Regions from separate parts of the Streptomyces sp. NPDC046931 genome, predicted to be linked through region 4. Evidence: riboswitches for the same ligand, from Rfam matches in the RefSeq annotation. Region 4 holds a riboswitch; each other region holds the start of a gene.

Region 1 (7,683 bases), on a different contig from region 4:
GACCAGGCCGGCCTTCTTGAGCCGGTCCTGCGCCCTGGCCAGCGGGTCGCCCTTCACATCGGGCACCTGCACCGTCTCGGGGCCGTCCGAGACGGTCAATGTCACCGAGTCGTGGGAGCGGATCCGCGCGCCCGCCGGGGGATCGGTGCCGATCACCGTGCCGCGCTTGACCGTGTCGCTGTAGGAGTGTCTGACCGGCCCGGCCTCGAGCCCGGCCCGCTTCAGCCGGGTCCGCGCCTCGGCCTCGGTCTTCGCCAGCAGCGGCGGGACCTTGGTGAACTGGCCGGAGTTGATGTACCAGACGCCCGCGCCGACGCCGAAAACCAGCAGTGCGGCGAGGACGAGCGCGAGCACCCCGCGGGGACGCCTGGAGCGCCCGGCGGGCTCGGGCGGCGGGGTCTGGAGCAGGCTCGTCCGGTTGAGTACGGCCTCGGAGTCGCCGTGGTCGCCGCGCGCCGGGCGGCCCGGCAGCAGACGCGGGATCACGCTCGTACGGTCCTCGGCGTTGTCGTGCTCGGAGGCGAGGGCCCCCGGCGGTACGGCGTCCAGCTGTTCGGCGGTGAGCGCGCTGCGCGCGTCGAGCACCTGGCCGAGCAGCGCCACCGCGTCGTCCGGACGCAGCTCCGGGTTGCGGGCGGTCGCCGCCGTGACCAGTTCGTCCAGTTCGACCGCCAGCCCCGGCACGGCGGCCGACGGCGGCGGCACGTCCTCGTTCAGATGCCGGTAGAGCACCTGGGCGGGGGAGTCGCCGTGGTGCGGCTTGGCGCCGGTCAGCATCTCGTACAGGACGACCCCGCACGCGTACACGTCGACCCGGGGGTCGGCCGTGCCGTGTTCTATCTGTTCCGGGGCGAGGTAGGAGACGGTGCCGAGGACGGCGCCCGTGGTGTTGGTGACGGTGTCGACGGCCCGGACGAGACCGAAGTCGGCCACCTTGACCCGGCCGTCGTCACCTATCAGTACGTTCTCCGGCTTCATGTCGCGGTGCACGAACCCGGCACGGTGCGCGGCGCCCAGCGCGGCCAGCACCGGCTCCAGGATGTCCAGGGCGGCGCGCGGGCGCAGCGCCCCCCGGTCGCGCAGCACGTCACGCAGGGTGCACCCGGCGACGTACTCCATGGCGAGGTAGACGTACGACCTGTCGGTGCCCTGGTCGAAGACCTGCACCACATTGGGGTGGGCGAGGCGCGCGACCGACTTGGCCTCACGGATGAAGCGCTCGACGAACGACGCGTCCGCGGCCAGTGCCGGGTGCATCACCTTGAGCGCGAGGACGCGGTCCAGGCGGGTGTCCACGGCCCGGTAGACCGCGGCCATCCCGCCGGTCGCGATCCGTGCGTCCACGCGATAGCGGCCGTCGAGCACCTGCCCGACGAGGGGGTCCTGAAGGGTCGTATCCACGCAGGTGAGTCTACGAGGGACCACTGTCGGCCCTCTCCGTCGCCGCCCCACCGGGGCACGACTGCAGCCGAGCTGTGACGCACCCCGCATGTGGGGCCGGCCCGCCTGCGCGCGGCCGCGGTGGCCGGCCCCGGACTCAGAAGGCGGGCCGCTCCGGGTCCAGGCGGGCCATGCCCTCCGTCGGCGACGACGCCTCCGCGAAGTGCCGGCGCGGAATGCGCCCGGCCCGCCGGGCCAGGCGGCCCGCCTCCACCGCGTGCCGCATCGCCTCCGCCATCAGGACCGGTTCCTGCGCCCGGGTGACCGCCGAGGCGAGCATCACCCCCGCGCAGCCCAGCTCCATCGCCAGGGCCACATCCGAGGCCGTGCCCGCGCCCGCGTCCAGGATGACCGGCACACGCGCGTGCTCCACGATCAGCTGGAAGTTGTGCGGGTTGCGGATACCGAGCCCGGAGCCGATCGGCGAGCCCAGCGGCATGATCGCGGCGCAGCCGACGTCCTCCAGCTTCCGGGCGAGGACGGGGTCGTCGTTCGTGTACGGCAGGACGGTGAAACCGTCGTCGACCAGAGTCTCGGCCGCGTCCATCAGCTCGATCGGGTCGGGCAGCAGCGTCCGCTCGTCGGCGATGACCTCCAGCTTCACCAGGTCGGTGCCCAGCGCCTCGCGCGCAAGACGGGCGGTGAGCACCGCCTCGCCCGCGGTGAAGCAGCCCGCCGTGTTGGGCAGCACCCGGATGCCGAGCCGGTCGAGCACGGACAGCACCGAGCCGTGCACCGAGGCGTCGACGCGCCGCATCGCGACCGTCGTCAGCTCCGTACCGGACGCCACCAGCGCCCGCTCCATGACATCGAGGCTCGGCGCACCGCCGGTGCCCATGATCAGCCGGGACGAGAACGTCGTCCCACCGAGGACGAAGGGATCGTCGGCCATCGGATCAGCCTCCTTGAACGGCGGTGAGGACCTCGACACGATCCCCCTCGGAGATGCGGGTCGACGGCCACTGCGCGCGCGGGACGACGGTTTCGTTGAGGGCGGCCGCCACACCGGAGGGAGCCGCGGTGAGTGCTCGTACGACGGCGTCGAGTGCGGTACCGGGAGCGAACTGGCGGGACTCCCCGTTGACCGAGATGTTCATGCGGGCTGCTCCGTGAGCGTGGCGGCGGCGAACCGCCGGGGCGTGAAGGGGCGGGCCTCGTCCGGCAGCTCGCCCGTGGTCAGGACATGGGCCATGACGTCACCGGTCACCGGGGTGAGCAGGACGCCGTTGCGGTGGTGCCCCGTGGCCAGCAGCAGGCCGTCCAGCTCCGTCGGGCCGAGCAGCGGCGCGTTGTCCGGGGAGCCCGGGCGCAGTCCGGCCCGGGTCTCGGTCAGCGGCAGCTCGGTGATTCCGGGGACCAGCTCGTGGGCGTCGCGCAGCAGCTCGTAGACCCCGCCCGCGGTGACCGTCGTGTCCCAGCCCAGTTCCTCGCTGGTCGCGCCGACCACCAGCTCGCCGTTCTCACGCGGCACCAGGTAGAGGTGGCCGCCGCGGACGACGGCGCGCACGGTACGGCTCAGGAACGGTGCGTACCCCTTCGGCACGGTCAGCCGCAGCACCTGCCCCTTCACCGGGCGCACGGGGGGCAGGACCTGCTCGGGAACCCCGGCGAGCCGTCCGCTGAGACTGCCCGCGGCGAGGACGACCTGCCCGGCGGCGAGCTCGGTGCCGCCGGCGGTGCCGACGCCGGCGGCGCGCTCCCGCAGTACCGTCAGCCGCTCGGCCCATCCGCGGTGGAAGACGACGCCGGCCCGTTCACAGGCCGTGAGCAGCGCCGCGACGAGCCGCCGCGGGTCGATCTGGTGATCGCCGTCGACCCTGAGCCCGCCGCGCACACCGGGCGCGAGCATCGGCTCCAGGCGGCGGCACTCGCGGCCGCTCAGCCACTCCGACGCGAGGCCGGACCGCTGCTGGAGGGCATGCAGTTCCCGCAGGTGGGCGCGGTCGTCGGCGTCCAGCGCGACGGCGAGCGTGCCGCACCGGCGGTAGCCGAGGTCCTGGCCGGCGGCCTCGGTCAGCTCGGCGGCGAAGTCCGGGTAGCGGCGCGCGGACTCCAGATTGAGTGCGAGCAGCGTCTGCTCGCCGTAGTGCAGTTCGGTGACGGCGGCGAGCATCCCGGCGGCCACCTGGGCGGCTCCACCACCCGGGGCGGGATCCACCACGGTCGTGGCCAACCCGTGCTGCGCGGCGCGCCAGGCCGTGACGAGTCCGATGATTCCGCCCCCGACCACGAGGACGTCTGAGGTACGTATGGGCGACATGGGCGTCCAGCCCCCTCCCTTCGCCGGCATGATCCGGATCAGGTTCGTACGGTCGGAGGCCGGCCAGCCTCCCTCTCAGCCCGGTGCGTCCGGGCTCCCGCGAGTGCTTGTACGGGGGCCACCCTAGTCCGTGCCCGTCCGCGCCGGTAAGAGAGCCTCACGGGGGTGAGGTTGTACCGCCGTCGGGCGGGTATGCGAAGGGGAGACCGCCCCCGGTTCCCCGGTGCGCGCGGCTCGGACGGGGTGCGGCAGCCAGCGGGACGAGTGCTGTGGAGCAGGTCACTCAGCATGCCCCCTGACTGACGCATTGTCAGTTGACTATGGTGATCAGGTGAGCGAGCAGACGCAGGCACGGGGCGATTCGGCACGGCGCGTCGTCGTCGTGGGCGCGGGCATGGCCGGGGTGCAGACCGCGGTCGCCCTGCGCGAACAGGGCTTCACCGGCAGCGTGACACTGATCGGCGCGGAGCCGCACCAGCCGTACGACAGGCCGCCGCTGTCCAAGGCCGTGCTGCTCGGCAAGGCCGAGGGCTCCGCCTTCGACGTCGACTTCGAGGCCCTGCGCATCGAACTCCGGCTGGGCTGCGAGGTGGTCGGCCTGCGCCCCGGCGACCACGAGCTGGACACCACCGAGGGACCCGTCCCATACGACGTTCTCGTCCTCGCCAGCGGAGCCGAACCCATCCGGCTGCCGGGCGCGCACGGCGTCCCCGGTGTGCATCTGCTGCGCACGCTGGACGACGCCGAGCGGCTGCGGCCGGTCCTCGCCGAGCAGCACGACATCGTGGTCGTGGGCGCGGGCTGGATCGGTGCCGAGTTCGCCACCGCGGCGCGTGAGGCGGGCTGCGCGGTGACCGTGGTGGAGGCCGCGGACCGGCCGCTCGCGGGGGCGCTGCCCGCGGAGGTGGCCGCGCCGATGGCCGCCTGGTACGCGGACAGCGGGGCCGAACTGCGCACCCGCGCGCGCGTGGACCGCGTCGAGCCGGGGGCCGTGGTGCTCGACGACGGGTCCCGGGTGCCGGCGGGCGCGGTGGTCGTGGGCATCGGAGCGCGCCCGGCCACGGCGTGGCTCGCCGGCTCGGGCATCGAGCTGGGCGTGCACGGGGAGGTACTGGCCGACGAGCATCTGCGTACATCGGTGCCGGACGTGTACGCGGTCGGGGACTGCGCGTCCTTCCCGTCGGGGCGGTACGAGCAGCGCCTGCTGGTCCACCACTGGGACAACGCCCTCCAGGGCCCGCGCACGGTGGCCGCGAACATCATCGGGGAGACACCGATGGCGTACGACCCCGTGCCGTACTTCTGGTCGGAGCAGTTCGGCCGCTTCGTCCAGTACGTGGGCCACCATGCGTCCGCCGATCAGACGGTGTGGCGCGGGGACCCGGGGGGAGCCGCCTGGGCGGTGTGCTGGCTGCGCTCCGGCCGGCTGGTGGGCCTGCTGGCGGTGGGCCGCCCCCGGGACCTGGCGCAGGGCCGTCGGCTGATCGAATCGGGTGCCCCGATGGACCCCGGCCTGCTGGCGGATCCCTCGCGCCCGCTGAAGGAGGCGACGGCCTAGCCTCTGCCCTGCGCATCCCCCCGTCAGCGGGACGCGGCGGCCCTCCGTGTCCACCGCCGGAGGCAACCCGCACTCCACCGGAGGCGCCCCGCTTCCGACTGTCAGTCCGGGATGGCACGCTTGATCCCGTGACCGAGATTGACGCAAAGATCGATGCTCTTGTGCCCGCCTGGCTCACCGTCCCCGACATCGCCGAAGCCCTCGGCGTCGAGGTGACCCGCGTGCGACAGCTGGTCAAGGAGGGCCAGCTCATCGCCGTACGCCGCGGCGAGAACCGCGCACTGCACATCCCCGCCGCCTTCATCGACGGGGACAAGGTGGTCAAGGGCCTGTCCGGCACCCTGACCCTGCTGCGGGACGACGGCTTCACGGTCGAAGAGATGATCGAGTGGCTGTTCACGTCCGATCCCACCCTGCCCGGCACCCCCGCGCAGGCCCTCAGGGAGAATCGCGGCACGGAGGTGAAGCGCCGCGCTCAGGCGCTCGCCGTCTGATCCGATCGAGAAAAACCGTCCGGCGTACGGACCGCGGGTCCACGGGCCCCGGCCTCCGGTCGGCCGCGCCCGCCGCGGCCCGTACGCCACCGACCCCGGGGGACCCACCGTGCCCGAAACCGCCCGCACCGCCCGGCTCGCCGACGCCCGTGTCTACCTGTGCACGGATGCCCGCAAGCGCCAGGGCGACCTCGCCGAGTTCCTCGACGCGGTCCTCGCCGGCGGTGTCGACATCGTGCAGCTGCGCGACAAGGGCATGGAGGCGGCCGAGGAACTGGAGCATCTGAAGGTCTTCGCCGACGCCTGCGCTCGCCACGGCAAGCTGCTGGCGGTGAACGACCGTGCGGACGTCGCGCACGCGGCCGCCTCGGACGTCCTGCACCTCGGCCAGGGCGATCTCCCGGTCCCCGCGGCCCGCGCCCTCCTCGGCGACGATGTCCTCATAGGCCGCTCGACGCACTCCGCGGCGGAGGCCGAGGCCGCCGCCGTCCAGGACGGCGTGGACTACTTCTGCACGGGACCCTGCTGGCCCACCCCCACCAAGCCCGGCCGCCCCGCTCCCGGTCTCGGCCTGGTCCGGCACACCGCCGCCCTGGGCACCGACCGCCCCTGGTTCGCCATCGGCGGCATCGACCTCGGCAATCTGGACCAGGCGCTGGAGGCCGGTGCCCGCCGTGTGGTCGTCGTCCGCGCGATCACGGAGGCGGACGACCCGGGCGCGGCGGCGGCGGAGTTCGCGAAGCGGCTGCGGACGGCGTAGCGGCGCCGCCGGCCGGGCGCTCGGCGCCGTGGGGCCACGGGAGGGGCGTCCTCCTGCGCCGATCCTGCCTGGTGTCCGAATGCTGGACAATCGAGGCGACATTTCGGACCCGATCGCGCCGCGGTGTCCGACTGGTGGACAAAAAGTCGACAATTCGGGCAAATTTCATGCGTCCGGTTGGGGGACCGCCTCCCCCTGGCTAACCTGCGACTATGGCCCTCGGAACCGCATCCACGAGGACTGATCGCGCGCGGACCGTGCGCGACATCCTCGCCACCGGCAAGACGACGTACTCGTTCGAGTTCTCGGCGCCGAAGACCCCCAAGGGCGAGCGGAACCTGTGGAGCGCACTGAGGAGGGTCGAGGCGGTCGCCCCGGACTTCGTCTCCGTGACATACGGCGCGGGCGGCTCCACCCGTGCGGGCACGGTGAAGGAGACCCAGCAGATCGTCGTGGACACGACGCTGACCCCGGTCGCCCACCTCACCGCGGTCAACCACTCCGTCGCGGAGCTGCGCAACATCATCGGCCAGTACGCGGACGCCGGCATCCGCAACATGCTCGCCGTGCGCGGCGACCCGCCCGGCGACCCGATGGGCGCATGGGTCCCCCATCCCAAGGGCCTGACCTACGCGGCCCAACTGGTCAGCCTCATCAAGGAGTCGGGCGACTTCTGCGTGGGGGTCGCCGCCTTCCCCGAGATGCACCCGCGTTCCAGCGACTGGGACACGGACGTCGCGCACTTCGTCGACAAGTGCCGGGCCGGTGCCGACTACGCGATCACCCAGATGTTCTTCGAGCCGGAGTCGTATCTGCGGCTGCGCGACCGGGTCGCCGAGGCCGGCTGCGCCACCCCGGTCATCCCCGAGGTCATGCCCGTCACCAGCGTGCGGATGCTGGAGCGGCTGCCACAGCTCAGCAACGCCCCCCTGCCCACCGCCCTGAAAGAGCGGATCCTCACAGCGAAAGACGATCCGGCGGCTGTACGCTCGATTGGCATCGAGTTCGCCACGGAGTTCTGCGCGAGGCTGCTGGCCGAGGGAGTCCCCGGACTGCACTTCATTACACTCAACAACTCCACCGCGACGCTGGAAATCTACGAAAATCTGGGCCTGCACCACCCGCAGCGGGCCTAGACCGGTCGCACCGATCTACGACACACTGCGTAGCG
Region 2 (7,683 bases), on a different contig from region 4:
CCGTCGCACTGATCGTCTTCGGGGGTCTCGCGGCAGCGTGGGTCTTCCTCCGGCTGCCCGGCACCCCGGAGGAGCCGGCGTCCGGCTACTATCCAGCCGCCAAGGTCATCGCCTTCGGCCTGGTGACTGTGGGATGCACCTTGCTGGGCCGCCGTCGCGCCCGGGCCGCAGCCATCGAGGAGACGAACGAGCGGGAACGCGCCTGATCCGGCCGGTGAGCGACGTTTGGGTGTCGCCGATCTCCAGGGCGATGGCACCGTCGGGCATGACGAAGGCGTCGTACCCGTGTCCGCCGATGTCGAGCCCGTCGCGGCTTGGTCGGTAGCGGGCGGCGACCTCCAGGCCTGGGAGGTGCTCGGGCAGCGTGGGGAGCATGGTCTGCTGGAGCGCCGTGGCCAGCTCGACTCGTGCCTCTTGCAACCTGACGCGTTCACGCGGACGTCGGCCTGGACGGGCGAGGGCTCCTGGGGAGCGGGCCCTGCTGCGTCGGTCATCCCTCAAAGCTAACAACGCGCGGACCTACCCGGATGGAGATGACGTGCTTGGCCGGGAGCGTGGCACGCAGCGTTAGTGCGATGGCACGCGGGCATGGAGGGGCCGATTCCGGCGTGCGTACGTTGGGTGACAGCCCTACGTTGGGAAAGCCGAGGTCGCAAAGCCACCCAAATGACCGCCGGCACTTCCACGGCCGAGTCGCCCTGGATCAGCAGAGGAGATCGTCATGGCAAGCAGCAACCGCGCCGTCGTCTTCCAGGCCCCGAAAGACATGCGCGTCGAGTCCCTCGACTTCCCGAAGCTTCAGATGCCGAACGGGAAAAAGGCCCCGCATGGTGTCATCCTCAGGCTCGTCGCCACCAACATCTGCGGTAGCGACCTGCACATCTACCGTGGGTCCTTCCCGGTGCCCCAGGGCATGGTGATGGGGCACGAGATGACCGGGGAGGTCATCGAGGTCGGCTCCGACGTCGAGTTCCTCAGTGAGGGCGACCTCGTCTCCGTCCCGTTCAACGTCGCCTGCGGCCGATGTCGCAACTGCAAGGCGCGCCGGACCGAGGTCTGCGAGACCACGAACCCCAAGGTGGCCTGCGGAGCATACGGCTTCAACCTGGGCGACTGGGACGGCGGCCAGGCCGAGTACCTGTTCGTCCCGTACGCCGACTTCCAGCTCCTGAGGTTCCCGGACAAGGACCAGGCCATGGCGAAGATCCGTGACCTGGCGGTGCTCTCGGACATCCTGCCCACCGCGTTCCACGGTCTCATGGAGGCCGGTGCCAAGCCGGGCTCGACCGTGTACATCGCCGGCGCCGGCCCGGTCGGCCGCTGCGCCGCAGCATCGGCGCGCCTCCTAGGGGCGTCCTGCATCATCGTCGGCGACCACAACAAGGACCGCCTGGAACTGGTGAAGCAGAACGGCTGCGAGACGATCGACCTGACCCAGGACGCGGCGCTCACCGACCAGATCGAGGCCATCCTGGGCGAACCCAGGGTCGACTGCGCAGTCGACTACGTCGGCACCGAGGCACACGGCATCGGCAGCCAGGCCGAGGACATGGACCCGGCCTACGCCATCAACCAGGTGATCGACGCCACCCGCGCGGGCGGAGCCACCGGAGTCATCGGCGTCTACGGCCCCGACCCGCTCGCGAAGTCGAAGGAAGAGCAAGAGGGAACGTACCCGATCGACTTCGGCAAGGCCTGGATCAAGTCGCCGCGGATCACCGCCGGGCAGGCACCGATCATGCAGTACAACCGCGAGCTGATGATGGCGATCCTGTGGGACCGCATGCCCTACTTGAGCGCCATGCTCAACACGAAGGTGATCAGCCTCGACGAGGCCCCCGGGGCCTACGCGACCTTCGACACGGGAGTGCCCCTCAAGTTCATCATCGACCCCCACGGCCTCATTCCCGCCTGAGGCCCGCCCTCCCCGGCCCGCAGTCCCCGTTCGGGGAGGGTGCGGGTCGTGCGGGGCTGCTCAGCGACAACCAACGCTGACAAACGATCCCGATCCCGGCCCCGGCAAGGGGCTGGACTGAGGGCAGCCTGATGCGGCACTAGGCGCCGCAGCGAAGTCACCAGGTCAGAGCGCTTCCTTGTTCTCCTTCGGTGCCTCTCCCGACTTGTGTATTGGAGGCAGAACACTCCACGGCCAGGTGATCCAGCGGTGAGCCCTTCGGTGTAGGGGTCTGCAGGCTGGGCCGTCTCCGGGCCGTCCGAGGCCGCTCACCGGCGACCGGCGACGACCACTGACGACAGCCGTAGCGACCGGCAGCCCCAGGCCACCCAAGTCGATCTGCGACACTGGTGAGGCCATGCCTAAGCCCGGAGAACTCACTTTCGTCGCGCCGCGCGGAGCCAAGACCCCGCCGCGGCATCTTGCCGACCTCACGCCCGCCGAGCGCAAGGAGGCGGTCGCCGCGGTCGGTGAGAAGCCGTTCCGCGCCAAGCAGCTCTCGCAGCACTACTTCGCGCGGTTCTCACACGACCCGGAGCAGTGGACCGACATTCCCGCCTCCTCGCGCCCCAGGCTCCAGGAGGCGCTGCTGCCGGAGCTGATGACGGTCGTACGGCATCTGTCGACGGACCAGGACACCACCCGCAAGACGCTGTGGCGGCTGTTCGACGGGACGCTCGTGGAGTCCGTGCTGATGCGCTACCCCGACCGGGTCACCATGTGCATCAGCTCCCAGGCGGGCTGCGGCATGAACTGCCCGTTCTGCGCCACCGGCCAGGCCGGCCTGGACCGCAACCTGTCCACCGCGGAGATCGTGCACCAGATCGTGGACGGCATGCGGGCACTGCGCGACGGTGAGATCCCCGGCGGGCCGGCGCGGCTGTCCAACATCGTGTTCATGGGCATGGGCGAGCCGCTCGCCAACTACAAGCGTGTCGTCGGCGCCATCCGTGCCCTCACCGACCCCGCGCCGGACGGGCTCGGGCTCTCGCAGCGCGGGATCACCGTGTCGACCGTCGGGCTGGTGCCGGCCATCCACCGCTTCGCCGACGAGGGCTTCAAGTGCCGCCTCGCCATCTCCCTGCACGCGCCGGACGACGAGCTGCGCGACACCCTCGTGCCCGTCAACACTCGGTGGAAGGTGCGGGAGGTCCTCGACGCCGGGTTCGAGTACGTCGAGAAGTCGGGACGCCGGCTGTCCATCGAGTACGCCCTGATCCGGGACATCAACGACCAGGCGTGGCGCGGCGATCGGCTCGGCCGGCTGCTCAAGGGCAGGCCCGTCCACGTCAATCTGATCCCGCTCAACCCGACGCCCGGCTCCAAGTGGACCGCGTCACGGCCCGAGGACGAGAAGGCGTTCGTCGAGGCGATCGCCGCCCATGGGGTGCCGGTGACCATCCGGGACACCCGGGGTCAGGAGATCGACGGAGCGTGTGGTCAGCTGGCGGCCACCGAGCGGTAGTCTGAGGGCCGTCCATATCATCACAGGCATAACTTCATATCAGGCATACCTTCATATTCCGACAGGGGAGCGCCACAGCGCTGAGAGTGCGGGAGAGCCCGCAGACCCTCTGAACCTCGCCCAGGTCATTCTGGGTAGGAAGTTCGGTCTTCACTCGAGCTGTTGCGCCCTGCCCGGGTCCCTTCGGGGCCCCAGGACAGGGCCGCGTCTCTTCCTGGTCACCTCCAGGAGGAATTCAGTGAGCATCACCCGCAGGCAGTTCGCGGCCCTCGCCGTGGGGCTGGGCCTGGTCACGCTGTCCGCGTGCGGATCGTCCGGCTCCACGGGCGGCAGCGGCGGCGACCCGAAGACGGTGACCCTCGTCAGCCACAACTCGTGGGCCGCCTCCAAGAGCGTCGTCGCGGCGTTCGAGAAGGAGTCGGGTTACCGGGTCAAGGTCCTCCCCGACGGCGACGCGGGCCAGGCCGTCAACAAGGCGATCCTCACCAAGGACAATCCGCAGGGCGACGTCTTCTTCGGCGTCGACAACACGCTGCTGTCCCGGGCGCTCGACAACGGTCTGTTCCAGCCGTACGCGGCCAAGGGACTGGACCGGGTCGGCGCGCAGTACCAGCTCGACGACAGGCACCGGGTCACGCCCGTCGACTACGGCGACATCTGCGTGAACTACGACAAGAAGTACTTCGCCGACCACAAGCTCGCCCCGCCCGCCTCCCTCGACGACCTCACCAAGCCCGCGTACCGGAACCTCCTCGTCACCGAGAACGCCTCCACCTCCTCGCCGGGTCTCGGCTTCCTGCTCGGCACGGCCGCCCACTACGGCGACGGGGGCACCTCCCGCTCGGGCGGAGCCGAGAGCGGGGGAGGCTGGCAGGACTACTGGAAGAAACTCAAGGACAACGGCGTCAAGGTGGTCGACGGCTGGGAGCAGGCCTACCAGCAGGAGTTCTCGGGTTCGGCACCGGGCCGGAAGGCTGGGGGCGACCGGCCGCTCGTCGTCTCCTACGCCTCCTCGCCGCCCGCCGAGGTCGTCTACGCCAAGCCGCGGCCCAAGACCGCGCCGACCGGCGTCGCGACCGGCACCTGCTTCCGCCAGATCGAGTTCGCGGGCCTGCTGAGCAACGCTCACAACCCCAAGGGCGCCAAGGCGTTCCTCGACTTCCTGATCAGCAGGAGGTTCCAGGAGGACATGCCGTTCAACATGTACGTCTACCCGGTCGTGCAGGGAGCGCGGGTCCCCGCCGAGTTCACCGAGTACGGGCCCGCGGCCGAGCACCCCGCGACCATGGCCCCGGCGAAGATCGCCGCCAACCGTGACCAGTGGGTCAGGTCGTGGACGTCGCTCGTTCTGAAGTAGCCCCGAAGAGCCGGGGAGGCGCGGCGCGGTTCGGGCTCATGGCCCTGCCGGCCGTGTTCTTCGCGGTCTTCTTCGCCTACCCCGTCGCCGCGATCGTCACGCGCGGTCTGCGCGTCGACGGGGTGTGGCGCCTCGGCCGCCTCACGGAGGTGCTCGCACAGCCCGACATCCGCCATGTGCTGTGGTTCACCACCTGGCAGGCGCTCGCCTCCACGGCCCTCACCCTGCTGGTGGCGATGCCCGGCGCCTATGTCTTCGCCCGCCTGGACTTCCCCGGCAAGCAGGTGCTGCGCGCGGTCGTCACCGTGCCGTTCGTGCTGCCCACGGTCGTCGTCGGCACGGCGTTCCTGGCACTCGTCGGCCGTGGCGGACTCCTCGACGACCTGTGGGGCGTCCGGCTCGACACGACCGTGTGGGCCATCCTGCTCGCCCATGTCTTCTTCAACTACGCGGTCGTCGTCCGGACGGTCGGCGGCCTGTGGGCGCAGCTCGACCCGCGTCAGGAGGAGGCCGCACGCGTACTCGGCGCCTCCCGCGTCACCGCCTGGCGGAAGGTGACGCTGCCCGCTCTGGGCCCGGCCGTGGCGGCCGCCGCCCTCATGGTCTTCCTGTTCACGTTCACCTCGTTCGGGGTGGTGCAGATCCTGGGCGGCCCGACGTTCTCCACCCTGGAGGTGGAGATCTACCGGCAGACCTCGGAGATCTTCGACCTGTCCACGGCCGCCGTGCTGACGATCGTCCAGTTCCTGGCGGTGGGCGCGATCCTCGTGCTGCACGCCTGGACCGTGCGCCGCCGGGAGAGCGCACTGCGGCTGGTCGACGCGTCCCGCACGGCGCGCAGACCGCGCGGGGCCGGCCAGTGGGCGCTGCTCTGCTCGGTCCTCGCCACCGTCGCCGTCCTGCTCGTCCTGCCGCTCGCCGTCCTGGTCGCGCGGTCGCTCGACGCGCCCGGGTTCGCGTACTACGAGGCCCTGACGCACGCGGACGGCGGGACCTTCCTCGTGGCCCCCGTCCACGCGATCGGCAACTCGCTCGCCTACGCCGTCGCCGCCACCCTCATCGCCGTGCTGATCGGCTCGCTCGCCGCCGCGGCCGTCGCCCGCAGAGACGCCGGCCGGCTGGTCCGGGGCTTCGACGCGCTGCTGATGCTGCCGCTCGGCGTCTCCGCGGTGACCGTCGGCTTCGGGTTCCTGATCTCCCTCGACCGGCCGCCGCTGGACCTGCGCGGTTCCTGGATCCTGGTACCGCTCGCGCAGGCGCTGGTGGGCGCCCCCTTCGTCGTACGCACCATGCTGCCCGTGCTGCGGGCCGTGGACGAGCGGCTGCGGGAGGCGGCCGCGGTGCTCGGGGCCTCGCCGTGGCGGGTGTGGCGCGAGGTCGATCTGCCGATCGTACGGCGGGCGCTGCTGATCGCGGCCGGGTTCGCGTTCGCCGTGTCGCTGGGCGAGTTCGGGGCGACCGTGTTCATCGCCCGGTCCGACAATCCGACGCTGCCGGTCGCGGTGGCTCGCCTGCTCGGACGGCCCGGCGACCTCAACTACGGGCAGGCAATGGCCCTTTCGACGATTCTCATGGTGGTGTGCGCGGTGGCGCTGCTGGTCCTGGAGAGGCTGCGGACCGACCGGACGGGGGAGTTCTGACGATGCTGAGGCTGGAGCGGGCGGCCGTACGCTTCGGGGGGCGCCCCGCGCTCGACGGAGTCGACCTCGAGGTCGCCGAACACGAGGTGGTGTGCGTGCTCGGGCCCAGCGGCGGCGGCAAGTCGACGCTGCTGCGGACCGTGGCGGGACTGCAACCTCTCGACTCCGGGCGGGCGTTCCTCGACGGCCGCGACCTGGCCGGGGTGCCCGCGCACCGGCGCGGGGTGGGGCTGATGTTCCAGGACCACCAGCTGTTCCCGCAGCGGGACGTGGGCGGCAACGTCGCCTTCGGGCTGCGGATGCAGGGGGCCCCGCGCGCCGAACGAGAGACCCGGGTCGAGGAGTTGCTGGAACTGGTCGGGTTGCCCGGAGCCGCCCGGCGGGCCGTCGCGGCGCTCTCCGGCGGTGAGCAGCAGCGGGTCGCGCTCGCCCGCGCGCTTGCGCCCCGGCCACGGCTGCTGATGCTGGACGAGCCGCTGGGCCAGCTCGACCGGTCGCTGCGCGAGCGCCTGGTCGTCGAACTGCGCGAGATGTTCGGGCGGTTGGGCACGACCGTGCTCGCGGTCACCCACGACCAGGGCGAGGCCTTCGCGCTCGCGGACCGCGTGGTCGTCATGCGCGACGGGCGGATCGCCCAGTCGGGTACGCCACTTGAGGTCTGGCAGCGGCCCGCGGACGCATTCGTGGCGCGCTTCCTCGGTTTCGACAACGTGGTGGAGGCGACCGTCTCCGGGGAGGTCGCGGACACGCCCTGGGGCAAGCTCCCCGTCCCCGAAGGCTCTCCGCAGGGACCGGGCGCCCTGCTCGTCCGGCCCGCGGGCGTACGCCTGGTGCCCGCAACCGAGGGCCTGCGCTGCACCGTGACCGCACGCACCTTCCGCGGCACTCATGTCGCCGTACGACTGCAACCCGATGAGGCACCGGCGCTGGAGGCGGCGTGCCCGCTGCGGGCGGCACCCGAACCCGGGGACGAGGCGGGAGTCGTGTTCGACGCGGCCGAGGCCGTCGTACTCGGGGACGCCTCCGGCGCGTAGGGGGACCGGCAGCCCGGGCCGGACACGCACAGCGGCCCGCCCCGGCAGGGGGCGGGCCGCTTGCTCGTACGGAACCGGCGTGCGTCAGTTGTTCTTCGACGCGCCCCGGCGGCGCATGCCGAAGAAGACCGCGCCACCGCCGATGACGACGAGTCCGGCGGCGATGCCGGCGATCAGGGGCGTGCTGGAGCTGGCACCGGTCTCGGCCAGGTTGGAGGTGCCGGCCGCGGGCG
Region 3 (7,683 bases), on a different contig from region 4:
GACGGCGATGTCCATATCTCCCCCGCCGAGCCGGACACTTTCGGCGATGTGCTGATCCGGCTCCAGGTGGGCGGCGACCGGGCGGTGTTCCGGTCGGGTGCGGTCCCCCTGGTGGCGTTCCTCGACCGCACCGACAAGCTGGTGCCGCTCGGGCAGGAGGGATCACTCGCCGACTTCGACGCGCATCTGGAGGAGGCGCTGGACCGGATCCTGGCGGAGGAGCAGAGCGCAGGCTGAGGCGGCGCGCGGCGCCGTAACGCTTCTGCTGGGGCGTCCTCCCGGTCCGGGACGTCTCAGCGCTTGCGGCGGCGCCCTCTCCCCCCACGGGCCGGGGCCGCCGCAGCCGGGGCGGCGGCTGTTCCCGGCCGGTCGGTCGAGACGACGACGGCGGCCAGGATCGTCGTCACCGGCACCGAGGCGACCAGCCCGATCGAGCCGACCAGCGTGCGCACGATCTCCTCGGCGACCAGCTCGCTGCCCGCGACCGAGACCACGCTGCTCTGCGCGATCGAGAAGAGCAGCAGCAGGGGCAGGGCCGCGCCCGCGTATGCCAGGACCAGCGTGTTGACGACCGAGGCGATGTGGTCGCGGCCGATACGGATGCCCGCACGGTACAGACCGCGCCAGCCCATCGACGGGTTGGCCTCGTGCAGTTCCCAGACCGCGGATGTCTGCGTGACGGTCACGTCGTCGAGGACGCCGAGCGAACCGATGATGACCCCGGCGAGCAGCAGTCCGCTCATGTCGATATGCGGGTACAACCCGTGGATCAGACCGGTGTTGTCGTCCGTGTTGCCGGTCAGTGCCGCCCAGCCGATGAACTCCGAGCCCAGTACACCGATCAGCGACAGGGAGATGAGCGTGCCGAGTACCGCGACGGAGGTACGGGCCGAGAGACCGTGGCACATGTAGAGGGCGATCAGCATGATGGCGCTCGACCCGACCACGGCCACGAGCAGCGGATTCGCGCCTTGCAGGATCGCGGGCAGGATGAAGAAACCGAGCACCAGGAAGCTGACGGCCAGCGCGACGAGCGCCATGATCCCGCGCATCCGGCCCACGACCACCACCGCCACGGCGAAGATGCCGGCGAGCAGGGCCATGGGGAACTTTCGGTCCACATCGGTCACCGAGTACTGAAGGTCCTTGGGCGCGGAGGGCTCGTACGCGACCACGACCTTCTCGCCCTCGTGCAACTGCCGTGACTGGTCCGGCTGCACGATCTCCGTGAAGGTACGGCCCTCATCCTTGCCGGTGTCGACGCGGACCGTCGCCTTCTTGCATGTGCCGGCCGGCCGCTGGGGGGCCGAGCCGTCGCCGGTGGACGCGTTCCCGGTCGGGGCCCCACCCGGGGCGTTCACGGAGGCACAGTCCACCGCCACGACCCTGGTGACCGTCGCCTGTTGGGTCTGCCGGTCGAACCCGACGCCGGAACGCTTGTGCGGCGGGACGCCACCGGGCCACAGCACCACGAGCCCGACCACGACCGCCGCCGTGAACGGGATGAGAATCGCGGCGATGACCCTGCGCAGATGCCGTGAGACAGGGGCGGCGGGGCCGTGGCTGTGGCTGTGGGAGTGGACGTGTCCCTCGTCCGGGCCATGGTGGTGACGCGGCTCGGACGGTGGGTGCGAGGGGGGATGCGGGGTCGGGGTCACCGCCCGATCATCGCAAGAACCCGTGAGGCCCACTGTTCAGCTTGCCCAATCAGACGCTAGCGTGAAAGGACCTTTGCACACGCGGGAGCTCGGAGCACCGGGCTGAGAGGGCGCTGACCTCCGCAGGCGCGATGTTTCACGTGGAACATCGACGGCGGAAACCGCTGCGTCGACCGCTGAACCTGTTACCGGGTAATGCCGGCGTAGGGAGTAGGTCTCATGACCATCAAGGACGCACGCACGCCTGCCTCCGTCCAGGGCGAAGAGCCCCAGGAGGCCGGGAAGTCCATCGGCTGGCACAAGGCGTACATCGAGGGCTCGCGCCCCGACCTGCGGGTGCCGGTCCGTCAGGTGCATCTCACCAACGGGCGGTCGGTCACCCTGTACGACACCTCCGGCCCGTACACCGATCCGGTCGCCGAGACCGATGTCCGCAGGGGCCTTGTGCCGCTGCGGGAGAACTGGATCGTCGCTCGCGGCGACACCGAGGAGTATGCGGGCCGCCCCGTCCGTCCCGAGGACGACGGGATCAGGCACACCTCGCCGCGTGGCGGCCTGCGGAACCTCGACGCGGTGTTCCCGGGACGCCCGCGCCAGCCGCGTCGCGGTCGCGACGGTGCCGCGGTGACACAGCTCGCGTACGCGCGCCGCGGGGAGATCACACCGGAGATGGAGTTCGTGGCCCTCCGCGAGAACGTCTCCCCCGAGGTCGTCCGCGAGGAGATCGCGGCGGGCCGGGCGGTGCTGCCGGCCAATGTCAACCACCCGGAGATCGAGCCGATGATCATCGGCAAACGGTTCCTGGTGAAGGTCAACGCCAACATCGGCAACTCCGCGGTCACCTCCTCCATCGAGGAGGAGGTCGAGAAGATGACCTGGGCGACCCGCTGGGGCGCCGACACGGTCATGGATCTGTCCACCGGCCGCAACATCCACACCACCCGTGAATGGGTGCTGCGCAACTCCCCCGTGCCCATCGGCACGGTGCCGCTCTACCAGGCGCTCGAGAAGGTCGACGGTAAGGCCGAGGAGCTGACCTGGGATATCTACAAGGACACGGTCATCGAGCAGGCCGAGCAGGGCGTGGACTACATGACGGTCCATGCGGGTGTGCGCCTGGCGTACGTACCGCTGACGGCGAACCGCAAGACCGGCATCGTCTCGCGCGGCGGCTCGATCATGGCGGCGTGGTGCCTCGCGCACCACAAGGAGTCGTTCCTCTACGAGAACTTCGAGGAGCTCTGCGAGATCCTCGCGGCCTACGACGTCACCTACTCGCTGGGCGACGGCCTGCGGCCCGGTTCGATCGCGGACGCCAACGACGCGGCGCAGTTCGCGGAGCTGCGTACCCTCGGGGAACTCGGCCGCATCGCAAGGGATTTCCACGTACAGACCATGATCGAGGGCCCGGGACACGTCCCGATGCACAAGATCAAGGAGAACATCGACCTTCAGCAGGAGATCTGCGATGAAGCTCCGTTCTATACGCTCGGCCCGCTGACCACGGACATCGCGCCGGCGTACGACCACATCACCTCTGGTATCGGTGCCGCGATGATCGCCTGGTGGGGCACGGCCATGCTCTGCTATGTCACCCCCAAGGAGCACCTGGGCCTGCCCAACCGTGACGACGTCAAGACCGGCGTCATCACCTACAAGATCGCTGCCCACGCGGCCGACCTCGCCAAGGGGCATCCGGGTGCACAGGAGTGGGACGACGCGCTGTCCGACGCGCGTTTCGAGTTCCGCTGGGAGGACCAGTTCAACCTGGCCCTCGACCCGGACACGGCCCGTGAATTCCACGACGAGACCCTTCCCGCCGAGCCCGCCAAGACGGCCCACTTCTGCTCGATGTGCGGTCCGAAGTTCTGTTCCATGAAGATCAGCCAGAGCATCACGGAGCGGTTCGGCGGTGAGGTGGCCGCGGGTGCGACGGCGGACGAGATCGCCGAGGGGATGCTCCAGAAGTCGAAGGAGTTCGCGGCGAGCGGGAACCGGGTGTACCTGCCGATCGCGGAGTGATCCCCCGCTGTGCGGTGCCGGGACAGGTCCCTGGCCGAAGTTCCGGCCCGCACCCCCTCAAGAGAACGCGGGCCGGCTTCGGTGCTCGAGGTCCGTCACTCCGGCTGGTGTTCCGGGCCCCCGAAGTCCGGGCTGGTGAAGTCCGGGCTGGTGAAGCTGGGGCGAGGGCCCGCGGCGGGGCCGCTGTCGGGGCTGCTGAAGCCCGGACGGCCGTAGCCGAGGTGCGGCATGCGGCTGGGGGTCGGTTCCGGTGCCGTGCGGCTCATCGCGGCCGCGCCCGGATCGGCGAGGGCGTCGCGGAGGAACGGCAGGATGCCGCGCTCCAGCAGTGCCTCGTGCCAGGCCTCCCGGGCCCGTGCCACCTCCGTGATCAACTCGTTCCGGGCGTCGGCGTCCCGGGCCGATGAGCTGTTGCGCAGGGCGGTGAGCAGCAGGCCGATCGCGGCGACCAGGATCGCCGCCGCGGTCACCGCGCCGAAGACCCACCCGGTGGTCAGGAGGGTCCGGGCGAATGCCTGGTCGGGGTTGACCATCTTGAGGATGTAGCCCACGAGCAGGAAGATCGCCGCGGCGGCACCGGCGAGGAAAGGGGCGAGGACCGCGGCGACGGCACCCGCTCCGGCGCTCGCCGCGGCCTCCGACATGGTGGCGGCGAGCCCCTGGCCGTCCGCGTCCGGCTCCGCGGCGTCGGCTTCCTCGGCGTTCTCCTGGACGGACGGGGCGGAAGGCGCCGGCCGACGCAGTTCCTCGCGGATCTGCACATAGTGCTGGTATTCGGCCGCCGCCGCCTCGGTGATGAGGGTGGTCGCGTTCAGCGCCATGGTGCGCAGCTGTTCGGGGTTGAGCCGCTGTCCCACAGCGGCCAGATCCGGGCGGTGTGGTGCGGAGCGCAGCGCCTCACCGAGGATCCGCTCGTAGTCCTGGCGGTCCTCGCTCAGCAGGTGCTGCGGAACGCTGTTCATGTGCATCCCCCGATGCTCCGTAGGGCTTGTGGCTCGGCATGCTGACGAGCCGTCGGGCAGAAACGGAGGGGAGCCTGCTACGGATAAGCCGATGGTAGAGCGGTGACGGCACACGGTGACAGGGGGTTTCCGGAAATTGCCCCCTCGGTTCGGGTGCTCCCGGGACGGTCCCCGCCGGGCGGCGCCGTCCCGTCGAACCCTCAGTCGTCCAGGGGGAGTTGCTGGACCAGCAGTTTTCCGGCCATGGTCACACCGCCGTCCATCGCGATCGCCAGACCGTCCGCGTAGATGTGGGGGCCTTCGACGACCGGGCCCGTGTCGTCCTCGCCGTCCTCCGAGCCGACCTCGCCGAGCAGGTAGGGGATGGGGCTGTGGCCGTGGACGATCCGCCTGCCGCCGTAGGTCTGGAGCAGGGACCGTACGGCGTCGGCGCCGCCCTCGTCGCGGAAGGAGAAGCGCTTGGTGAACTTCCGGAAGAGATCCCATACCTCGTCCGCGTCATTGCGCGTGAGGGTCTCGCGGATGGTGTCGTTGACCGCTTCGATGGAGTCGCCGTAGTCGAGGTAGGCGGTGGTGTCCGAGTGGACCAGAAGGTGTCCGTCGACCTCCTCCACCGCGTCGAGACGGGCCATCCACTGAAGGTGGTGGTCCTGCAGGCGGTCCATGTCCGTCTTCTGGCCCCCGTTGAGCAGCCAGGCCGCCTGGAAGGTTGCGGTGCCCGCGCCCGAGTTGACGGGCGTGTCGCCGAACCGTTTGGCGCCGAGCAGCAGCAGTTCGTGGTTGCCCATGAGCGCCTTGCAGTAGCCGCCGGCCGCGGCCGCCTCCGCGGACAGCCGCATCACCAGGTCGATCACACCGATGCCGTCGGGTCCGCGATCGGTGAAGTCCCCGAGGAACCACAGCCGCGCCGTGCCCGCGGACCACTGGCCCTGGGCGTCGATGAGGCCCTTTTCCCGGAGCGCCGCGACGAGCTGGTCGAGATAGCCGTGGACGTCTCCGACCACGAACAGCGGTCCGGGCCCTTCGGCGGGGGGCTCGGCGGGGACGGGGACCGGGTCGACGACCACCTGCGTGTCACCGCGGTTGATGACCGGGAGATCCCGCTCGGTGGGTGTGTACGCGTCGGAGTATCCGGGGGGGTACTCCTCCGGCGGTGCGGGGGGTCCGGTGACCTCATCGGGGGGCGTGCTCTGCGCGTACGGACCGGGCTCGTGGACGTACGCGGGCACCCGGAAGTCGCGCAACGTCTCCGTCCGTTCCGCCTCGGGTCCCTGACCGGCCCCCTGAGTCATCGACCCCTCCACCATCGCGCCGCATCTGCACCACATCGGACTGCCTGGTCGCAGCGGTCCGCGGTGTCGTGGGCCCATCATAGGAATGCGGATCGCGCCATGTGATGACCCAGGGGTGGTGAATCGGGGAAGGACCCCCGGTCACCGCGGCTTTCGCCCTAAATGGACGGTGCTTTCCCTGCTGCGACCAGGTGCGTCACCCGCCTGCGGGCAACCTGCGCGTCACCCTTCCGCGGGCGGCCGGTGTGCCACCCGTGGCTCACCGACGGGCTACCCTCGCTCGGGGGACCGGGGCGGGCTGACGGTGGTGCGGGGCTGCCGCCGCTGGGACGATGTGCGCACGATCAGCTCCGTCGGTATGACCTGCTCGACCGGCTGGTCCGAGTCGATTCCCTCGATGGCGTCGATGAGGAGCTGGACCACGGCGGTACCGATCCGGCGCGGTTTGAGGGAGAGCGTCGTGACGGGCGGCTCGGTGTTCGCGTACACGGCGGACTCGCTGCAACAGACGAGCAGCAGGTCGTCGGGGACGCGCAGTCCGTAGCGGCGGGCGGCCGCCAGCAGATCGGTGCCGTTCGGGTCGAAGAGCCCGTAGACCGCGTCGGGGCGGTCGGGGCGGGCCAGCAGCCGGTCGGCGGCGACGGTGCCCGCGCCCGGGTCGTGGGCGGGATAGGCCTCGTAGACGGGCTCTTGTCCGACGCGCTCGCACCAGTTCAGGTAGGCGGTCGTGGACAGATGGGTGTACGTGTCCGTCGTGGTGCCGGTCAGCAGCCCGATACGGCGGGCGCCGGCGGCGGCCAGGTGGTCGAGGATGCCGAGGACCGCGGCCTCGTGGTCGTTGTCCACCCAGGCGGTGACGGGAAGGGAGCCGGCCGGCCGGCCGTCGGAGACGACCGGTAACCCCTGCCGGACCAGCTCGCTGACCACCGGGTCCTGGTCGGACGGATCGATGACGACCGTGCCGTCCAGAGCGACGTTCGACCAGACGTCGTGGCGCGAGGTCGCGGGCAGGATGACCAGGGCGTAGCCCCGGGCGAGCGCCGCGGAGGTGGCGGCCCTGGCCATCTCCGCGAAGTACGCGAACTCGGTGAAGGTGAAAGGTTCATCCCCGTACGTGGTCACCGTCAGGCCGATGAGGCCTGACTTGCCGGTGCGGAGGGTGCGGGCGGCGGCGGAGGGCCGATAGCCCAGCCGGTCGGCGACCTCGCGGACATGGCGTCGGGTGGCGTCCGGCAGTCGGCCCTTGCCGTTGAGGGCGTCGGAGACGGTCGTGATGGAGACTCCGGCGGCGGCGGCCACGTCTCTGATGCCCGCCCGGCCCGGCCGGCCGCCTCGGCGGGAGGTCTCCGCCCGGCTCACCTGGTGCTTCCCTGCTGCTGTCATGGCGAGCCGATAGTAGGGCTCATGCGGTGGGGTAGTGCGGACGCATATGCACGCGTTGACAGGCACGTTTCTGCACGGTCAGCGGTAGGTAAATGCCTTTGAATGCAAGGTAGTTGAACGGCCGGAGGTCAGTACGTGACGTGTCGGCACGCATGAGCCTGCCAAGTTCGCCATATTTCGAAGAGGTCTCAACTCACCTTCACGGGGGATGCGCGCCACGGCGCGAGCCACCAGCGCGTGCGGCAAAGGGCGACGCGCCCCCCGATATGTGCGCTTTTCCTGTGGTGATGCGTCCGGGTTCGTACGGTGAAGCGCTCGGCTTCGTCCGGCGCCCTCGGGTTCGCACCGTGATGTGCTTGGTTCCGT
Region 4 (7,683 bases):
CGACCGCGACGGCCGAGGCGAGGGTGCAGCCCGTGCCGTGGGTGTGCCGGTTGTCGTGGCGCTCGGCGCGCAACCAGTGCTCCTCGCAGCCGTCCGTCAGCAGGTCCACGGCCGCCCCGGGCAGATGCCCGCCCTTCACCAGGACCCACCGGGGCCCGTACGACAGCAGGTGCGCGGCCGCGCGGCGCATGCCGGGCTCATCGGTCACCTCCAGACCGGTCAGCTCGGCGACCTCGTCCAGGTTGGGTGTGGTGACCGTGGCGAGCGGAAGCAGCCGGCCGCGTAGGGCGTCCAGCGCGTCGTCGGCGAGCAGCCGGTCTCCGTGCTTGGAGACGCTCACCGGGTCCACCACGACCGGGGCGGCCATGTCCGCGAGCAGATCGGCCACCGTCGTGACCAGCGCGGGGGAGGCGAGCATCCCGGTCTTGACCGCCTGGACGCCGATGTCGTCGACGACGCTGCGGTACTGGGCGCGGACCGCCTCCACGGGCAGCTCCCAGGCACCCTGCACGCCCACCGAGTTCTGGGCCGTCACCGCGGTGACCACGCTCATCCCGTGCGCGCCGAGCGCCAGCATGGTCTTCAGGTCGGCCTGGATCCCGGCGCCGCCGCCGGAGTCGGATCCGGCGATCGTCAGCACACGGGGCGGCGCGGTCATGCGCGACCCTCCTCTCGGGACTGCCGGACCTTCCGGGCTTCTCGGGTCTCTCGGGCGCGCAGCGGCGCGTACACCGCGAGCGCCACCAGGAACGCCACGTAGTACGAGACGTCGGCGCCGTGCAGCGCGCGGGCGACCGGACCCACGTACAGGCCGGTGTCCATGAAGGGCACCGCCGCCGCGAACGCCACGGTGAACGCCAGCAGCGGGGGCCACACCGGCCGCGGCCGGGCCGTCTCGGCGGCGAGATCGATGCCGGTGCCGCGGCGGGCGAGCCAGTCGGTGACCACGATCGCCACGAACCCGGGAATCCAGTAGCTCACGAACAGCAGGACGTTCTGGAAACGGGCTGTCGTGTCCGCCGCGTGCATCCACAGCACCAGCGGGAAGCCGAGCAGCGCGGCGAGCGCGGCCGCCGCCGGACGCGGCATGCGCACGCCCACCGTCTGAAGCGCCAGGGAACCGCTGTAGTCGTTCATCGCGTTGCTGCACAGTGCCGCCAGCGCCACGGCCAGCAGTCCGAAGGCCCCGGCCGCGCCTCCACCCAGCAGCGCCTCGACCCCCGCCGCCGTCTGGTCGGTGAGCGCGGCCGCCGCCCACAGCCCGAGGGCCTGTACGGCCACGAAGGACACCACCAGTCCGAGCAGCGTGCACCAGAACATCCGGGAGCGGGAGGTGGCACGCGGCAGATAGCGGCTGAAGTCGCTGGCGTACGGCGCCCACGACAGGGCGAGGCTGAGCGCGATGGTGCTGGTCAGCACGAACGCGCCCGCCCGGTCGGCGCCGTGTGCGCTGCCCGTGGCGGCCGGGTGGACGCTGCCTGACATCCGCAGGGCGATCAGCGAGAAGGCGGCCGCGAGGACGAACGTCATCACGATCTGGAGGCGGTGGATCGCCTCGTATCCGAGGACCCCCAGGGCTCCCTGCGCGAGCATCACCACCAGGACACCCAGCCAGAACGGCCAGCCGCACAGCCGGGCCAGCGCGTCCCCGCCGAACAGCCCGATCAGCGCGTCCCAGGCGACCGACGACAGCCACTGGAGCACACCCGGCAGAGCCACCGCCCGCCCGAACGCGAGCCGGGCGAGCGGCAGCTGACCGGCGCCGGTGCGGCTGCCCCAGGTGCTCAGATAGGCGGTGGGCACCGCGCCGAGCACCGTACCGAGGACGACCGCGGCGAGGGCGGTGGTGAAGTCGAGCCCGAGCGCGATACCGATGGTGCCGGTGAACACACCGGTCATGGTCAGATTGGGCGCGAACCACACGGTGAACAGGCGGCCCGGGCCTCCGTAGCGACGGGTCTCGGGAACCGGCTCGATGCCGTGCCCCTCGATGCGGAGATCGCCGGGTGCGGTGGGCATCCGCCCGTCGAAGACGGCTCGCCGGCTGTCGGCGGGCAGCCCGCCGGGAACATGCGCCAAAGGCATGAAAGACATCCCTCCGCCAGTACGAACTGGTTCAGGTTCGACGGGTGTGATCTCAGCCCCGAGCGGGGCACCCCGTGTCCGGTACGGCGGCAAGATTAACCCGAGCTGCGGGATGTGCCATACGGATGGGCCGCCGCCGGATCCGGCAGCGGCCCTTCTCCCCTCGCGTGCGGTGCCGGCGGTCGCCGAGGCGGCGGTCCTAGGCCGCGTGCTCCAGCACGCCCTCCGCCACCTTCTTGTCCAGTGCCGCCCGCACCAACGCGGCGGACAGCACCGTAGGTTCGGTGTCGCCGGCCAGCCCCACCAGTTTCTCCGGGTCCTTGGGCAGCCCGAGCCGCTCGGCTCCGGACAGCGCCTTGGCGTCCACGTACGGCGCCACCTCCGGCCAGACCCGCTGCACCTCCCGCAGGAAGATGTCGGCGCCGGCCGGCCCGATCCCCGGAATCTCCTGAAGCAACTCGCGCAGCGTCGGAATGTCCCCGTCCGCCTCCTTCCGCAGCCGGCGCAGATCGCCTCCCCAACGCTCCGTCAGCAGCTCGGCGCCGTCGCCGAGCTGGGTCGCCGTCCGCTCGTCGTAGCGCCGGTAGCCGCCCCGGCCGAGCGCGTCCACACGCTCCTGCCAGTCGGCCCCGGCCATGCGCCGCGGATCGCGCAGACCCGCCTCCTGCAGCGCCCGCACCGTCTCCAGGGCGATCGAGGTGCGGATGCGGGCGCTGAGCAGCAGGGCCATCAGCAGCAGCCGGTAGAGCGGCTGCGGGGCGTCCTTGAGCGGGATACCCGCTTCCTCGGCGTAGGTGTGACCGTGTTCGCGGACGAGTTCTCCCACGACGCGGTCCGCCTTGTCGCGGCGGGGCACGGTGATCTCACTTCGGCGGCTTGAGCGGGTCGTGGCCGATGGTCATCAGCCGATGGCGGCGGTCCTCGTCCTCGGCACGCTCGGGCTCCGGTTCGTCGTACAAGTCCTGCTGGGCGGTCACGGTGTCCACGACCTCATGCATCACCTGGATGTCGTCGTCGGTCAGATCCGTGCGCCGCTTCTGCAGGATCGCGAGGACATGCCGTCCGGTCGGCGGGCCCGCATGCTCGGGCAGCGGCTCGGTGTCCTCGCCGGCGTCCAGGACCCGCAGCCAGGCTGCGAGTTCCTGGGAGGTCATGTTGACCACGCGGTGGAACTCGTCCCACAGCGCGTCCATCTCCAGGGCGTCGGTCATGGCGTACTCCTCTCCGCCCTCGGTGGCACGGCCCCTGTTCGTCGGTGGTTCAGTCCTCCCGCGGCCAGTTCTCGGCCTCGAACATCCAGCGCTGCTTCTCCAGCTCCGCGGTGAGTCCGATGAGCAGGTCCTGGGTGACCGGATCGGCCTTCTCCGTGGCGTCGATCCGCGTACGCAGCCGTCCGATCGCCGTCTCCAGCGACTCCGCCATCAGCCGTACGACGTCCGTGTCATGCAGCCAGCCCTCCTTCGCACCCGTCAGGCCGAAGGCGGACGCGACGGTCTCCGGCCGCCCGTCCGGCGGGACGCCGAGCGCGGCGGCCCGCTCGGCGACGGTGTCGGCGTACGTGCGTGCCGTGGCCACGACTTCGTCCAGTTGGAGGTGGATCGAACGGAACCTCGGTCCGACGATGTTCCAGTGGGCCTGCTTCCCGACGAGTGACAGCCCGAGCAGATCCACCAGGGTCTCCTGGAGGGCGTCCCCCGTGACCTGGCGTGCAGGCTCGGGCAGGGTGCTGTGCACCACGGTCATCGCGCGCTTCTCCTTGTCGGTCGGTATGCCGGTCGGTATGCCGGTCGTCTTGCCCGGCCCGGGTGCCCGGGACGGATGGGGTGAAACCCGGTGGCAGGTCCGGAGCGGGGGAGCGGGGCGGGAAGCTTTCCCGGTAGGCCGTCCGCGGTCTATAGTTAAAACTAGCGGTGCTAATTAATGGTCTGAGGCCGATCAGGAGTCCCGTCGTGCGTACCGTCCACTTCGCGGCAGCCCGCCGCACCCCCATCGGCAAGCTGCGCGGCGCCCTGTCCCCCGTACGGCCCGACGACCTCGCCGCGACGGTGATCCGCGCCCTGGTCGCGGACGTGCCCGGCCTCGACCCGGCCCGCATCGACGACGTCTACTGGGGCGCCGCCAACCAGGCAGGCGAGGACAACCGCAACGTCGCCCGCATGGCCGCGCTCCTCGCCGGACTGCCCGAATCCGTCCCGGGCGCCACGGTCAACCGGCTGTGCGCCTCCGGTCTGGAGGCGGTGACGACCGCCGCCCGCACCATCGCCGCGGGCGAGGCCGACATCGTGCTCGCCGGCGGATCCGAGTCCATGAGCCGCGCCCCCTTCGTACTGCCCCGCCCCGACGAGGCACTGCCGCACCGCATCGAGACCGCCGACACACGCCTCGGCTGGCGCCTGGTCAACCCCGCCATGAAAGACCTCCACGGACTGCTCTCCATGGGGGAGACCGCCGAGGAGGTCGCGGAGCGGTACGGCATCGGACGCGCACGCCAGGACGAGTTCGCGCTGCGCAGCCACCGGCGTGCCGCGGACGCCCGCAAGAACGGGTGGTTCGACAGCGAGCTGCTGCCCGTGGCCAGGCCGGACGGGGTCGTGGTCTCCGTCGACGAATGCGTGCGCGAGGACACCTCGTACGAGAAGCTCGCCCGTCTCAAGCCGGTCTTCCGCGAGGGCGGCACCGTCACCGCGGGCAACGCCTCGCCGATGAACGACGGAGCCGCCGCCCTGCTCCTCGTCAGCGAGGAGGCCCTCGACGAGCTGGGACTGGAGTCCCTCGGCCGCTATGTCGCGGGCGCCTCGGCCGGCGTCCACCCGGATGTGATGGGCATCGGGCCCGTCCCCGCCACCGAGAAGGCCCTCGCCCGCGTCGGCTGGACGATCGGCGGCATCGAGGAGGCCGAGCTCAACGAGGCGTTCGCCGCCCAGACCCTCGCCTGTGTCGACCTTCTCCGCATCGACCCGGAGCTGGTCAACCCCGACGGCGGCGCCATCGCGCTCGGGCATCCCCTCGGCTGCTCGGGCGCACGGATCCTGACCACCCTGCTGCACCGCATGCGCCGCACCGGGGCGTCCCGAGGGCTCGCCACCATGTGCGTGGGGGTCGGGCAGGGCACCGCGGTGCTCGTGGAACGGCCGTAGGATTTCCCCCGCCCGTGATCTACTGAGTCGGCGCGAACCCCGACATGAAGACCGAGGCGATGACCCGACACTGCTGTGCGGCGATGACGGACCGGGTGAACCGGCGCCGCGACCAGCACGACGACCCCTTCTCCTGCCCGGACGCACTGATCCTGTTCACCGGCAGGTTCCGGGAGTACGCGCTGATCGTCCACGACGGCGGCGCATCGGGCATCGGTGTCGACTTCTGCCCGTGATGCGGCCGGCGGCTCCCGGAATCCCAGCGGGACCGGTGGTTCGAGGAGCTCGAGAACCGCGGCGTCGATCCGTGGGACGACGAGATCCCCGCCGAGTTCCAGGACGACCGCCGGCTCGGCTCCTCGGCCGGGAACGTTTGACGCGTGCCGTCGGGCATACGGCAACCCGGGCGTGGGGCAAGGCTGTCGGGGCGCGGTGGACGCAGGGCCCCGGCCTGCGGCCCCGGACCGCGCCGCCGGGCGAGACGCCTCTGAACGGGGCCGGATGCATGGGCATAGCATCGGTCCCCGCATGAACACGATGACGCTCTGGAACATATCCGCATGGGGGTTCGCCGCGCTGGCCGTCGCAGCGATGCTCGTCGGCTTCTCCAAGACCGCCGTGAGCGGCGCCAACACGGTCAGCCTCGCGGTCTTCGCCGCGGTCCTGCCCGCTCGTGCCTCGACCGGCGTCCTGCTGCCCGTGCTGATCGCCGGCGACATCCTCGCGGTCCTCACCTACCGGCGGCACGCCCACTGGCCCACCCTGTGGCGGCTGTTCCCGGCGGTCGCCGTGGGCGTCGTCCTGGGCACCCTGTTCCTGATGTGGGCGGACGACGGGGTCGTACGGACGTCGATCGGCGCGACCCTGCTGCTGATGGCGGCGGTCACGGTGTGGCGCCGCCGCAGCGCCGACCGGCCCGACGGCCCGGATGCGGTGACCACCCGAGCCGGCCGGATCAAGGCCCGCTCCTACGGCGTCCTCGGCGGCTTCACCACGATGGTGGCGAACGCCGGCGGCCCGGTGATGTCGATGTACCTGCTGTCGGCGGGCTTCCGCAAAATGGGCTTCCTCGGCACCTCGGCGTTCTTCTTCCTGATCGTCAACGTCTCCAAGGTGCCCTTCAGCGCCGGCCTCGGCCTGATCGACGGCCGCTCACTGCTGCTGGACGCGGCGCTCGCGGTGTTCGTGGTGCCGGGCGCGTTCCTCGGAAAGTGGGCACTGCACCGGATCGACCAGCGCCTGTTCGAGCGACTGGTGATCGCGGCGACCGTGGTGGGCGCCGTCCAGCTGCTGCTGCGCTGAGCGGGACGGACTCATGGACGCAGCAACGCGGGGAGGTCCGCGAAGGAGTCGAGGACGTGGTCGGGCTCGCCGCTCGCGGCCCGATGGGTCTCCGGCTGGTATTTGCCGGTCCTGACGAGCACACCGGTGATCCCGGCGCGCTGGGCCGCGAGAACGTCGTTCTCGATGTCGTCGCCGACCATGAGCGCCTGGTCCGGGCCGACCCCGAGACGGGCCAGCGCCGCCTCGAAGAACGCGGGCGACGGCTTGCCCGTGACCTCGGCCTCCACCCGTGCGGCCCGCTCCAGACCGAGCAGGAACGCCCCCGAGTCGAGTTGCAGCCCCTGGTCCGTGCGCCAGTACAGATTGCGGTGCATGGCGACCAGCCGCGCCCCGCGCTGAAGATGGCCGAAGGCGCGGTTGAGCGCCGCGTAGTCGAACTCCGGTCCGGCCCCGCCGAGAAGCACGACGTCCGGGACGGCGTCCTCGTCGTCGTCGACGACCGAGACCCCGACCAGGTCCTCCCGGATGTCACCGCTGTTGAGCAGCCGGCACCGCGCGCCCGGACAGCGGTCGGCGAGATACCCGGCGGTGACGGCGGGCGCGGTCAGGACGTCTTCGGCGGACACCGGGAAACCGGCCCCGGAGAGGGTCTCGGCGACCGATGCGCGGGTGCGGGACGTGGTGTTGGTGACGAGGGCGACGGCCAGATGCGCCGCGCGGATCTCCCGCAGTGCCCGGACCGCGCCCGGCAGGGGCTGCCACGAGACGGTGAGGACCCCGTCGACGTCGATGAGCACGGCGCGCACAGCATCCATACCAGGACCCTAGCGAGCGGAGCGCCCGCCCGTCGTGTGGCCGCGGGCGGGGGAGCCGGAGCAGCCCGTACCCTCGTGGCCATGCTCCTCCACGTTCTGGTCCTCGGCGGCACCACCGAGGCGCGTGAACTGGCCGCCTCGCTCGCGGCCCGTCCGGACGTACGGGTGACCACATCCCTGGCAGGCCGGGTGTCCCGGCCGGGAACGCTCGAGGGGGGCGTACGCGTCGGCGGGTTCGGCGGCGCCGAGGGGCTGGCCGCCTGGCTCCGCGCGCACCACGTGGACGCGCTGGTCGACGCCACGCACCCGTTCGCCGCCGGAATATCGGCGAACGCGGCCCGGGCCGCCGCGGCCGCGGGTGT

What was found. A riboswitch is a leader RNA that binds a small molecule or an ion and turns the genes downstream of it on or off. The one in region 4 is predicted to bind thiamine pyrophosphate.
Region 1: another riboswitch for thiamine pyrophosphate. It lies ahead of thiO (glycine oxidase ThiO); the one in region 4 lies ahead of ABZ876_RS33970 (cytosine permease).
Region 2: another riboswitch for thiamine pyrophosphate. It lies ahead of ABZ876_RS20315 (thiamine ABC transporter substrate-binding protein); the one in region 4 lies ahead of ABZ876_RS33970 (cytosine permease).
Region 3: another riboswitch for thiamine pyrophosphate. It lies ahead of thiC (phosphomethylpyrimidine synthase ThiC); the one in region 4 lies ahead of ABZ876_RS33970 (cytosine permease).

What each region holds. Positions count from the first base shown of each region.
Region 1 covers NZ_JBEYWX010000003.1:71,950-79,632, forward strand. The annotation lists gene pknB (Stk1 family PASTA domain-containing Ser/Thr kinase) at 1-1,401, opposite strand, end outside; gene ABZ876_RS07525 (thiazole synthase) at 1,538-2,332, opposite strand; gene thiS (sulfur carrier protein ThiS) at 2,337-2,537, opposite strand; gene thiO (glycine oxidase ThiO) at 2,534-3,700, opposite strand; TPP riboswitch at 3,699-3,811, opposite strand; gene ABZ876_RS07540 (FAD-dependent oxidoreductase) at 4,032-5,258, shown strand; gene ABZ876_RS07545 (Rv2175c family DNA-binding protein) at 5,387-5,752, shown strand; gene thiE (thiamine phosphate synthase) at 5,862-6,512, shown strand; gene metF (methylenetetrahydrofolate reductase [NAD(P)H]) at 6,725-7,648, shown strand.
Region 2 covers NZ_JBEYWX010000011.1:7,393-15,075, reverse strand. The annotation lists gene ABZ876_RS20335 (hypothetical protein) at 1-206, shown strand, start outside; partial or broken gene ABZ876_RS20330 (serine/threonine-protein phosphatase) at 226-501, opposite strand; gene ABZ876_RS20325 (alcohol dehydrogenase catalytic domain-containing protein) at 722-1,915, shown strand; gene rlmN (23S rRNA (adenine(2503)-C(2))-methyltransferase RlmN) at 2,313-3,419, shown strand; TPP riboswitch at 3,473-3,578, shown strand; gene ABZ876_RS20315 (thiamine ABC transporter substrate-binding protein) at 3,664-4,776, shown strand; gene ABZ876_RS20310 (iron ABC transporter permease) at 4,752-6,416, shown strand; gene ABZ876_RS20305 (ABC transporter ATP-binding protein) at 6,419-7,450, shown strand; gene ABZ876_RS20300 (LAETG motif-containing sortase-dependent surface protein) at 7,535-7,683, opposite strand, start outside.
Region 3 covers NZ_JBEYWX010000002.1:176,302-183,984, reverse strand. The annotation lists gene ABZ876_RS04880 (SsgA family sporulation/cell division regulator) at 1-237, shown strand, start outside; gene ABZ876_RS04875 (YibE/F family protein) at 294-1,658, opposite strand; TPP riboswitch at 1,730-1,885, shown strand; gene thiC (phosphomethylpyrimidine synthase ThiC) at 1,878-3,680, shown strand; gene ABZ876_RS04865 (hypothetical protein) at 3,776-4,648, opposite strand; gene ABZ876_RS04860 (metallophosphoesterase) at 4,843-5,949, opposite strand; gene ABZ876_RS04855 (LacI family DNA-binding transcriptional regulator) at 6,205-7,317, opposite strand.
Region 4 covers NZ_JBEYWX010000030.1:38,201-45,883, reverse strand. The annotation lists gene thiD (bifunctional hydroxymethylpyrimidine kinase/phosphomethylpyrimidine kinase) at 1-658, opposite strand, end outside; gene ABZ876_RS33970 (cytosine permease) at 655-2,085, opposite strand; TPP riboswitch at 2,077-2,170, opposite strand; gene ABZ876_RS33965 (endonuclease) at 2,285-2,941, opposite strand; gene ABZ876_RS33960 (DUF3140 domain-containing protein) at 2,949-3,296, opposite strand; gene ABZ876_RS33955 (DNA starvation/stationary phase protection protein) at 3,346-3,828, opposite strand; gene ABZ876_RS33950 (thiolase family protein) at 4,035-5,222, shown strand; gene ABZ876_RS33945 (hypothetical protein) at 5,282-5,458, shown strand; gene ABZ876_RS33940 (sulfite exporter TauE/SafE family protein) at 5,751-6,524, shown strand; gene ABZ876_RS33935 (HAD-IIA family hydrolase) at 6,536-7,321, opposite strand; gene ABZ876_RS33930 (cobalt-precorrin-6A reductase) at 7,403-7,683, shown strand, end outside.